3 regions of the Pseudomonas sp. JL27(2026) genome follow, and region 3 is predicted to be linked to each of the others. Evidence: predicted binding sites of a transcription regulator. Region 3 holds the regulator's gene; each other region holds the start of a gene.
The links. Region 3 encodes FliA, which starts transcription of late flagellar genes. Its sites were predicted from a motif close to CTAAAGTTTNNNNNNNNNNNGCCGNTAA; they were not measured.
Positions count from the first base shown of each region.

Region 1 (3,273 bases), 2.5 Mb from region 3:
CTCTACGCGTTTTTCAGCTTTTTTGCGTTGGTGCTGGTCTGGCGCATCCGGCCGAAGGCGGTGACCAATCTGCATCAGGTCGACGATGCGCCGCTGCACCACGTCGCCATGCCCGACAGTATGTCCAGCTCGCCGCTGGTGGCGGCACTCGACCCGCGGGTCGATGAGCAGGTGGTGCATGATCAGATGCAGGGTTCAGTCAGTCCTGAGCCTGAGGATGAGCCTGAAATTGAGGATCAGCAGGGGCCTCGGCCCGCCTCTGATGAGCCGGAAACAGGGCGCACGCAAAGCTTCACCGAGGCCAGACCCTAGAACGAAAAACGGGCAATCCCCCAAAGGGATTGCCCGTTTTCTTTACTGACTTCGGATCAGAGGTCGTCGTCTTTATCGAAGCGGCGTGCTTCGCGTTGTAGCTGATAGACGAAACGTTCCACCTGCCGTTGTACCAGGCCGCTCATGTTGTGAAAGCGTACGCCGGCGAAGGTAGTGGCGATTTTTTCTTCGAAGTGCAGGTAACGCAGTTCGACCGGAGCGGTCATGCTGCCAAAGGGCAGGGCTGCGACAAAGCGCTCATAGACCTGGCCCAGTTGCAGTCGATCCGAAATATCGCCTTCAAAGCGCAGCTTGCAGCCAGTGGCCGAGATGTCCAGCAGCTTGCCACTGATCGGGGCCTTGAGTTTTTCGCCGCTGAGTTCGATGTTTACCAGTTGCGCCAGTTTCAAGGCTGCGCGGAAGGCATTGCGACGCTGGTGGTAGACCACTTCATCGGGCAGGGTGCCACGGTAGCAGCGGCCGCCATTGGACTCGTCGATGGTCAGTGTTGCGGTGCACTCCCAGGCAATACGCACGCCATCATGAAAGCCTTCAACCCGAAAAGGTTCACCTGCAAGCAGGAAGCGCTCGCCATCGCGAGGGATCATTTCGTCCAGGGCGAGCATGTTGCTGTCCCGGTCCACGTCGACCAGGTAGCTTTGGAAGCGTTGGCTGCGTTCCTGGAAAGTGATGATCAGGGGATCATGGCTCTCTTGCAGCTGCCGCAGGTTGCCGGCGATTTCCAAAGGCGTGGTAAGCACCTTGGGTGGCTGCGGAGCATCTTCCGCGTTTAAGGTGTTGAACACGGTTTATCAATCTCCAGACAAAATACGACGACACGCAGATGCCAGCATTTTGCCAGCATGTTTCGCACCTTGATAGGGTGCGTTCATTGCGGATTTCAAGCCTGACTGAGCGGGCGCGGTTTCGCCATTTTGGCAGTTGAGCCGCGAGCGTCATAGAGGGCAGGGGGTTCGCCGCCGGTGAGGATTTTCAACTGGTTGGCGGTCGTGGCTTGCTGGACCTGGATCGAGCGGCCGTTGAGTTCATTGGCGATCTTGCAGTCGGCCAGCAGCTGATTGAGTACATCGCTCTGGGACAGCAGTTCGTCGCCAATGCTGGAGTGCGCGGCCAGTTGTTCCAGGCCGGTGCGATCGATGGGCAGGTTGAGACTCTGGAGAATCTCGCTGCGCTTGCGACCATGCTGCTCCAGCAGAATGATCAATGCCTGTTTTTGCGCCAGAATTTCTTCCAGCAGCGGCATGTCGCGACCATGCAGGGCGAGGGATTCGGTCTGCAACAACTCCAGCAAATGTTGAGCTGGAGCAAAGTCGTCGGTGATCAACTGCAGTAAATTAGTATCGTGCATGGCTGGCCTTGGGTTTTAAGCGTCCAAAAGCCTGGCGCAGGCCTTTGCCTAGCGCTGGGCTTCGAAGTTGAGCAGTTTGCTGGCTACACGGTTGCTGTCGACTTTATAGCTGCCATCGGCAATCGCTGCTTTCAACTCGGCCACGCGGGCGTTGTCGACGGCAGGTTGATCGCGCAGCTTGTCAGTGACCTTCTGCAACTGTTGAGCCTCATTACTGAGGTGTACCGATTCCCCGCTTTTGACGGTACTGGCCTGTTCGGCCGGGGTATTCAGCGGCGCGGATTTGCCGGTCTCGGCGGTTTCCTTGTTGGCGCTGGTACGTGTACTACCGGTGAGTGTGCTGGGGGCGTTATGCAAACGGCTGAAATCGATGACCATGATGAAAACCTCTGGGTATTTGGACGCTTGCCATGTTTTCGGCCATACCCGGGAAAACTTTAGGCTCATTTATCAGTGAGCGTGCGCGCGTCAGCGGTTGCCCGGTATGCGCCACAGTTTAGGGAACAGTCGAGTGGCGCGCCACATCTTCACCAACAAAGAGCCCTACATGGCCACTTCCACCTGGCCCGGTGCGATGACCTGAGCCTTGATCACCCGCTGCGAGTTGAGGTTTTTCACTCGAATCTGTTCGCTGAGACCGCCATTGGACAGGGCTTCGCCGGGCATCCGCACGCTGAGTGTGCCGCTGCGGGCGGTAATCACCACCTGATCACCCTTGCGTATGACCTCTGCCTGCTCCAGATGGACCAGCGTAATGACCTGATCGGTGACCATTGGTCGGACAAGTTTTTGCCCGATGGCCTGATCGACGGAGGTCAGGTAACCCTGGTTGATCTGGCTGATATCGCGCTCACGCAACACAACATCCTGGGGTTCGATAATGCCCGCGCGCTTGAGGGGGCGCGTGGTGGTGACAATCTCCCGAAACAGGCGGACTTGAGCGGGCACGAAGACTGTCCAGGGCGAGGCGCCGTCGCAACGAACCCTCACGGTTACCCGTCCCAATGGCCTGGCCGGACTCTCCAGGGTGGCTGTCAATTCCTTGTCGCAAAGTGGCATGCGCAGGCGCGGGTCTAGCTGGTTCACTTCGATTTCGTAGCGGCCCTCGGTTTGACTGGTAGCCAAATAGTCCTCTACGGTGAATTCAAGAAAGCCCTGAGTGACGCCGATAAGTAGATCAGGCAAGGTAACCGAGTCAGCAAGGGCAGGGCTGCCAGCGTTGAAAAGGCAGACGGCCGACACTGCACACAGCCATTTGCGGCAGGTGGATGTCAGGTGTCGGGAAAATGTCGTTTTTGCGTTCATGACAGTTAAAAAGCAAGCCCCGTGCCGTTTAGCAATGAATGTGCGTCGGAACTTAGGTGTTGGTGTAGGAGTCTGGGCATGGCTGGTGTAATGGATTCGGTAAACCAGCGCACGCAACTGGTAGGGCAGAATCGCCTGGAGCTGTTGTTGTTCCGTCTCGACGGCCAGCAGCTATACGGGATCAACGTGTTCAAGGTTCGCGAGGTGCTGCAATGCCCCAAGCTGACCGTGATGCCCAAGTCCAATCCTGTCGTGTGCGGTGTGGCGAATATTCGTGGGGCGACCAT
Region 1 is NZ_CM167794.1:4,281,522-4,284,794, reverse strand. It holds gene AC1Z1G_RS19535 (MFS transporter) at 1-312, shown strand, start outside; gene AC1Z1G_RS19530 (flagellar brake protein) at 369-1,118, opposite strand; gene AC1Z1G_RS19525 (flagella synthesis protein FlgN) at 1,214-1,681, opposite strand; gene flgM (flagellar biosynthesis anti-sigma factor FlgM) at 1,730-2,059, opposite strand; gene flgA (flagellar basal body P-ring formation chaperone FlgA) at 2,225-2,986, opposite strand; gene AC1Z1G_RS19510 (chemotaxis protein CheV) at 3,065-3,273, shown strand, end outside.
Region 1: the regulator FliA is predicted to act here: its motif matches at 2,095-2,122, upstream of flgM (flagellar biosynthesis anti-sigma factor FlgM).

Region 2 (3,273 bases), 2.0 Mb from region 3:
GGCCAACGCCTCCGGGCTGAGTTTGGCCATCATCAAGGTGTCGGTGAGCACCATCAGCATGTGCGCCAACTGCGAGGCGATCAGCGGCCCGGCCAGCCGCAGGATGGCCCAGAGTTCGGTACGTGCCGGATGCTGCATGATCATCACACTCGTAAATTCACAGGGACGGGGAAGGGCTGATTCTCGGCGCTCTGCCGGGATTGCACAAAGGGATAAAAAAGATTGGTGGCATGATTAAAACTCATGCTTGAAGGTTTCTGATAGGGTTTGTGGGTCGCGCTATAGGAGCCTTCCTGATGTCTCGTCGTCTTCCACCGTTGTATGCCCTGCGTGCTTTTGAAGCCGCTGCGCGACACAGTTCGTTTACCCGCGCCGCGGAAGAACTGTCGATTACCCAAAGTGCGGTCAGTCGGCATGTTCGTACGCTCGAAGAGCATTTTGCCTGTCGGCTGTTTCAGCGCAGCGGGCGTAATCTGCAGCTCACCGATGCCGCACGGTTGCTCCTGCCCGGCGTGCGCGAAGGCTTCGGTGCACTGGAGCGTGCCTGCAATACCTTGCGCGCCGAAGATGACATCTTGCGCATGAAGGCCCCGTCGACCCTGACCATGCGCTGGCTGCTGGCGCGGCTCAGTCGCTTCCGGCATTTGCAGCCAGGCAACGAGGTGCAATTGACCAGTGCCTGGATGGATGTCGACTCGGTGGACTTCAACCACGAGCCTTTTGATTGCGCCGTCTTGCTGAGCAACGGCAGCTTTGCGCCGGACTGGGAGGCCAGCTACCTGTTCCCCGAGGAACTGATCCCGGTGGGTGCGCCCAATCTGCTGAACGACCAGCCTTGGGACGTCGCCCGGCTGGCCAGCACCGAGCTGTTACACCCGACCCCGGATCGTCGCGATTGGCGCAGTTGGCTGGAGCGCATGGGGTTGTCGGAGCAGGTGTCGCTCAAGGGTGGGCAGGTGTTTGACACGCTGGAGCTGGGGATGATTGCCGCCGCGCGGGGTTATGGCGTGTCGATGGGCGACCTGCTGATGGTGGCCGAAGATGTGGCGCAGGGTCGCTTGAGCCTGCCGTGGCCGACGGCGGTTGCCAGCGGTTTGAGCTATTACCTGGTCTGGCCGAAAACCCGCCCCGGTGGCGAACGTTTGCGCAGGCTCGGTGACTTCCTCCAGAGCGAAGTCCAGGCTATGGAATTGCCGGATGTGCAGCACCTGAGCTGAATCGATGAAGCCGCCGCAACGGCGGCCTCGGTCGATATCCTTGTAGCGCGCTCAAGTATTCAGCTTTCGCGCCGAACCCTTGAAAGTGGAACCTCCGTTCAGGAAGGTTTAACGCCCCCCCGACTATTAGAAAATTTGCTGAGTGCGCGACGTGATCAGGATGATCCGGTCACTCGGCCAGGAGCCGTCATGCCTCAACCCCGTGCCCGGATCGCCTCGCAGCTTGGTTTAGCCCTTGCCGTGATACTGGCGGTCGTGATCAGCGGCAGCACCGTTTTTGCCCTGCGCTCACTGGACTCCGCCAACCTCGACACCCGCGAAGAGCACCTGGCCAGCGAAGCGCGGCTGCTGGCCGATCAGTTGAATACCTTTCACGGCACCCTGCGCGAGAACACCCAGCGCTTGAGCGGGTTGTTTGAAAAGCGCTTCAGCAACGGGTTGAGCGTGCACCCGGATCAGCCGGTGACCGTGGCGGGCGTGCAGACGCCGGGCCTGCACCTGGGCAGCGAAGTGTTGAACAACAACTTCGACAAGGTCGATGAGTTCAAGCAAATGACCGCCGGGGTGGCCACGTTGTTCGTGCGCAGCGGCGAGGACTTCATCCGGGTCAGCACCTCGTTGACCAAGCAGGACGGGACGCGCGCCATCGGCACGCTGCTCGATCACGCGCACCCGGCGTATCAACGCCTGATGGCGGGCCAGAGCTATGTCGGTCGGGCGTTGTTGTTCGAACGTTCCTACATGACTCAGTACACCCCCGTACGCGACAGCAGCGGCAAGGTGATTGCGGTGCTGTTCGTCGGCTTCGATTACACCGACGCGCAGAACGCTCAGTTCGATAATCTCAAACGTTTCCGCATCGGCCAGACCGGTTCGCTGGCGCTGCTCGACGAGCAAAGCAAATGGCTGGTGCCACCGGCCGGAGTGCAGGCGCTGGATCAAGCGATCCCGACCCTCGTCGGCCTGGCCAAGCAACCAGGCAAAGGCGCGTTCTGGAGCGACAAGTCCGAAGACTTCTACAGCGTGGCGGTGCCTTTCGAAGGCGGGCCATGGTCGGTGGTGGCGAGCATGCCCAAAGCCGAAATCCGTGCCGTGACCTGGAGCGTCGGCCTCCGGTTGGCCATCGGCAGCCTGCTGGCGATGTTGCTGGCGGTCGGCGCGGCGGTCTGGCTGTTGCGCAGCAAGTTGCAGCCGTTGGGCGATCTGGTGCGGCAGGCCGAGGCACTGGGTGCCGGGGATTTGAGCGTGCGCCTGAACGTATCGAGCCATGACGAAATCGGTCAACTGGCCCGCAGCTTCAACCAGATGAGCCAGGCGCTGTCGACCATGGTCGAGCACATCCGCAAGGCCTCGCAAGAGGTCAACAGCCGTGCGCAGGCGCTGTCCGGCCTGTCGGGCGGTGCCTATGACGGCATGGAGCAGCAGTCCGGCGAAATCACCAGCATGGCCGGTGCTGTGGAAGAGTTCAGCGCCACGTCGCTGAACATTGCCGACAACATGGGCAATACCGAGCGTCTGGCTCAGCAAAACGCACAGCAAACGCGGATCGGTCGTACGTCGATGGAAGAAGCGTCGTCGTCCCTTGAGCAAATCGCCGGTGCACTCAATAGCACCGCGAGTGTGATCAATACTTTGGGGCAGCGCTCCCAGGAAATCGGCGGGATTGTCGGGGTGATCACCGCGATTGCCGACCAGACCAACTTGCTGGCGCTGAACGCCGCGATTGAGGCTGCCCGGGCCGGTGAACAGGGTCGCGGTTTTGCGGTGGTGGCGGACGAAGTGCGTAACCTGGCGTCACGCACGCGTGAGGCGACCGACGAAATTTCCGTGATGATCAGCAGCATTCAGCAGGAAACCGGCAACGCGATCAGCACCATGGAACAAGGCAACCTGCTGATGCAGGAGGGCTTGTCGCGTAACGCCAACGTGGCTTCGGCCCTGGCGCAGATCGACGAACAAAGCCGCTCGGCCGGTCAGCAGTTCGCCGCGATCAGCACCGCCACGCAAGAGCAAAGCAGCACCGCGACCCTGCTCAGCAGCAACCTGCAAAGCATTG
Region 2 is NZ_CM167794.1:5,797,773-5,801,045, reverse strand. It holds gene AC1Z1G_RS26605 (NorM family multidrug efflux MATE transporter) at 1-138, opposite strand, end outside; gene AC1Z1G_RS26600 (LysR substrate-binding domain-containing protein) at 297-1,217, shown strand; gene AC1Z1G_RS26595 (methyl-accepting chemotaxis protein) at 1,407-3,273, shown strand, end outside.
Region 2: the regulator FliA is predicted to act here: its motif matches at 1,268-1,295, upstream of AC1Z1G_RS26595 (methyl-accepting chemotaxis protein).

Region 3 (3,273 bases):
GTCATGCTGCTGGATGCCGATCTGGGTCTGGCGAACGTCGACGTCCTGTTGGGGCTGACACCCAAACATACCTTGGCCGACGTCATCGAAGGCCGTTGTGAGCTGCGCGACGTGTTATTGCAGGGGCCTGGCGGTATTCGTATCGTTCCGGCAGCTTCCGGCACCCAGAGCATGGTTCACCTGAGCCCTGCCCAGCATGCCGGCCTGATTCAGGCCTTCAGCGATATCGGCGACAACCTCGACGTGCTTGTCATAGACACCGCTGCCGGTATTGGTGACTCGGTAGTCAGTTTTGTCCGCGCCGCGCAAGAGGTTTTGCTGGTGGTCTGCGATGAACCGACCTCGATCACCGATGCCTATGCCCTGATCAAGCTGCTTAACCGCGATTACGGCATGAATCGCTTCCGCGTGCTGGCCAACATGGCGCAAAGCCCGCAAGAAGGCCGCAATCTGTTCGCCAAGTTGACCAAGGTCACGGACCGCTTCCTGGACGTCGCCTTACAATACGTCGGTGCCGTTCCCTACGACGAGAGCGTGCGCAAGGCAGTGCAGAAGCAACGTGCGGTCTATGAAGCCTTTCCGCGTTCCAAGTGCGCGCTGGCGTTCAAGGCCATTGCACAGAAGGTCGATACCTGGCCGTTGCCTGCCAACCCGCGCGGGCACCTGGAGTTTTTCGTCGAGCGTCTCGTGCAACAAACGGCAGGACCTGTGCTATGACAGCCAGCGGTTACAACCTTTACAAAAAGTCGGCACGTGACGCCCAGTACGAATTGATCGAGCGCTATGCGCCACTGGTCAAGCGTATTGCCTATCACCTGCTGGCTCGCCTGCCGGCCAGTGTCCAGGTCGAGGATTTGATCCAGGCCGGGATGATCGGCTTGCTCGAAGTGTCGACCAAGTACGACGCAAGCAAAGGCGCAAGCTTCGAGACGTATGCGGGTATCCGCATACGTGGGGCGATGCTCGATGAAGTACGCAAGGGGGACTGGGCGCCGCGTTCGGTCCACCGCAATACCCGCATGGTCAGCGACGCAATTCGCTCGATTGAAGCTAAAACCGGCCGTGACGCTAAAGATCACGAGGTTGCGGCCGAACTCCAATTGAGTCTCGATGATTATTACGGGATTTTGAACGACACCTTGGGCAGCCGGCTGTTCAGCTTCGACGATCTGTTGCAGGACGGCGAGCATGAAGGGCTGCATGAGGATGGCGCGAGTGCTCATCTCGAGCCGTCGCGTGACCTGGAAGACGAACGTTTCCAGGCTGCGCTGGCGGACGCGATTGCCAATTTGCCGGAGCGTGAGCGACTGGTGTTGGCGCTGTACTACGACGAAGAGCTGAACCTCAAGGAAATCGGTGAGGTCCTGGGGGTCAGCGAATCGCGGGTCAGCCAGTTACACAGCCAGTGCGCGGCCCGTTTGCGGGGGCGTTTGGGGGAGTGGCGAGCGCGTTGACAGGCCGTGTGGGGCGCTGCGAACGAGGCTGGTACGGCTTAGGCTGAACCGGTCTCGGCCCGTTGTACTCCAGACAGTCGTTGAGTGTTACGCCGGATTGATTGAAATGGCGCGTTCAGGTGCTGAGCGCGTTTAAGACTGCTTGGAGGTCGAATTGGACAAGAACATGAAAATCCTCATCGTTGATGACTTCTCAACGATGCGGCGGATCATAAAAAACCTGTTGCGTGACCTTGGGTTCACCAACACGGTCGAGGCAGACGACGGCATTACCGCCATCCCTGTGCTCAACAGCGGAAGCATCGACTTTCTGGTAACAGACTGGAACATGCCTGGCATGACCGGTATCGATCTGCTGCGTCACGTGCGTGCCGATGAAAAGCTCAAGCACCTGCCTGTACTGATGGTGACCGCTGAAGCCAAGCGCGAGCAGATCATCGAAGCGGCTCAGGCCGGCGTTAACGGCTATGTGGTCAAACCCTTCACGGCCCAGGCGTTGAAAGACAAGATCGAAAAAATCTTCGAACGCATCGGTTGATGCATCCGCCACGGGGGAGCTATGGAGCACAACGAATCTTCACAGGGCGATTTTGAATCGACCCTGAAAAAACATGCCCGCGAACTGGTCGACAGCCTTGAAAAAGGCAAGTTCGGTGACGCGGTGCAACTGATCCATGAGCTCAATCAGACCCGTGATCGCGGCCTGTACCAGGAAGTTGGCAAGCTCACTCGCGAGCTGCACAGCGCGATCGTCAATTTTCAGATTGACCCGCACATGCCTCAAGCCGAGGAAGTGTCGCAGATCACGGATGCCACCGAACGCCTGTCCTATGTGGTCAAGCTGACCGAGGCCGCAGCCAATCGCACCATGGACCTGGTCGAGAACAGCACCCCGCTGGTCAATGGCCTGAGCACTGATGCCCAGGCCTTGAGTGCGGACTGGGGCCGGTTCATGCGGCGTGAAGTCGGTGCCGAGGAATTTCGTGAGCTGGCAAGGCGCGTTGACGGTTTCCTGACGCGCAGCGTCGAGAACACTCAGACCGTGTCGAACAACCTCAATGACATTCTGCTGGCTCAGGACTACCAGGACCTCACCGGGCAAGTCATCAAGCGTGTGACCCAATTGGTCACCGAAGTCGAAAGCAATCTGCTCAAACTCGTGCTGATGGCCAGTCAAGTCGACCGCTTTGCAGGCATCGAACATGACCGCGAAGCGATGTTGGCCGAAAAAGATCCACAAAAACATCTCACGCAGGGTGAAGGTCCGCAGATTCATGCCGATAAACGTGAAGACGTTGTGTCCGGTCAGGACGATGTGGACGATTTGCTTTCCAGCCTTGGATTTTAGGTTTAGACCTGTAGGAGCACCCCATTAATGAGCTTCGGCGCCGATGAAGAGATCCTTCAGGATTTCCTGGTTGAGGCCGGCGAAATTCTAGAGCAACTGTCCGAACAGCTGGTCGAGCTTGAAAGCCGACCGGATGATGCGGACTTGCTCAATGCAATTTTTCGCGGTTTTCACACTGTAAAAGGGGGCGCCGGCTTCCTCCAGCTCAACGAGCTGGTGGAGTGCTGTCACATCGCCGAAAACGTGTTCGACATCCTGCGCAAGGGTGAACGTCGCGTCGACTCGGAATTGATGGACGTGGTTCTCGAAGCGCTCGACGCGGTGAACAGCATGTTCAGCGAAGTCCGCGAGCGTGCACCGATCACGGCAGCGACGCCGGAGCTGCTGGCGGCATTGGCTCGCCTGGCCGAACCGGCCTCGGCCGAGGTTGCGCCCGTGGTCGAAGAAGTGGTTGAGGCACCGGTCGCTGAA
Region 3 is NZ_CM167794.1:1,777,362-1,780,634, forward strand. It holds gene fleN (flagellar synthesis regulator FleN) at 1-717, shown strand, start outside; gene fliA (RNA polymerase sigma factor FliA) at 714-1,454, shown strand; gene AC1Z1G_RS07990 (chemotaxis response regulator CheY) at 1,621-1,992, shown strand; gene AC1Z1G_RS07995 (protein phosphatase CheZ) at 2,014-2,802, shown strand; gene AC1Z1G_RS08000 (chemotaxis protein CheA) at 2,830-3,273, shown strand, end outside.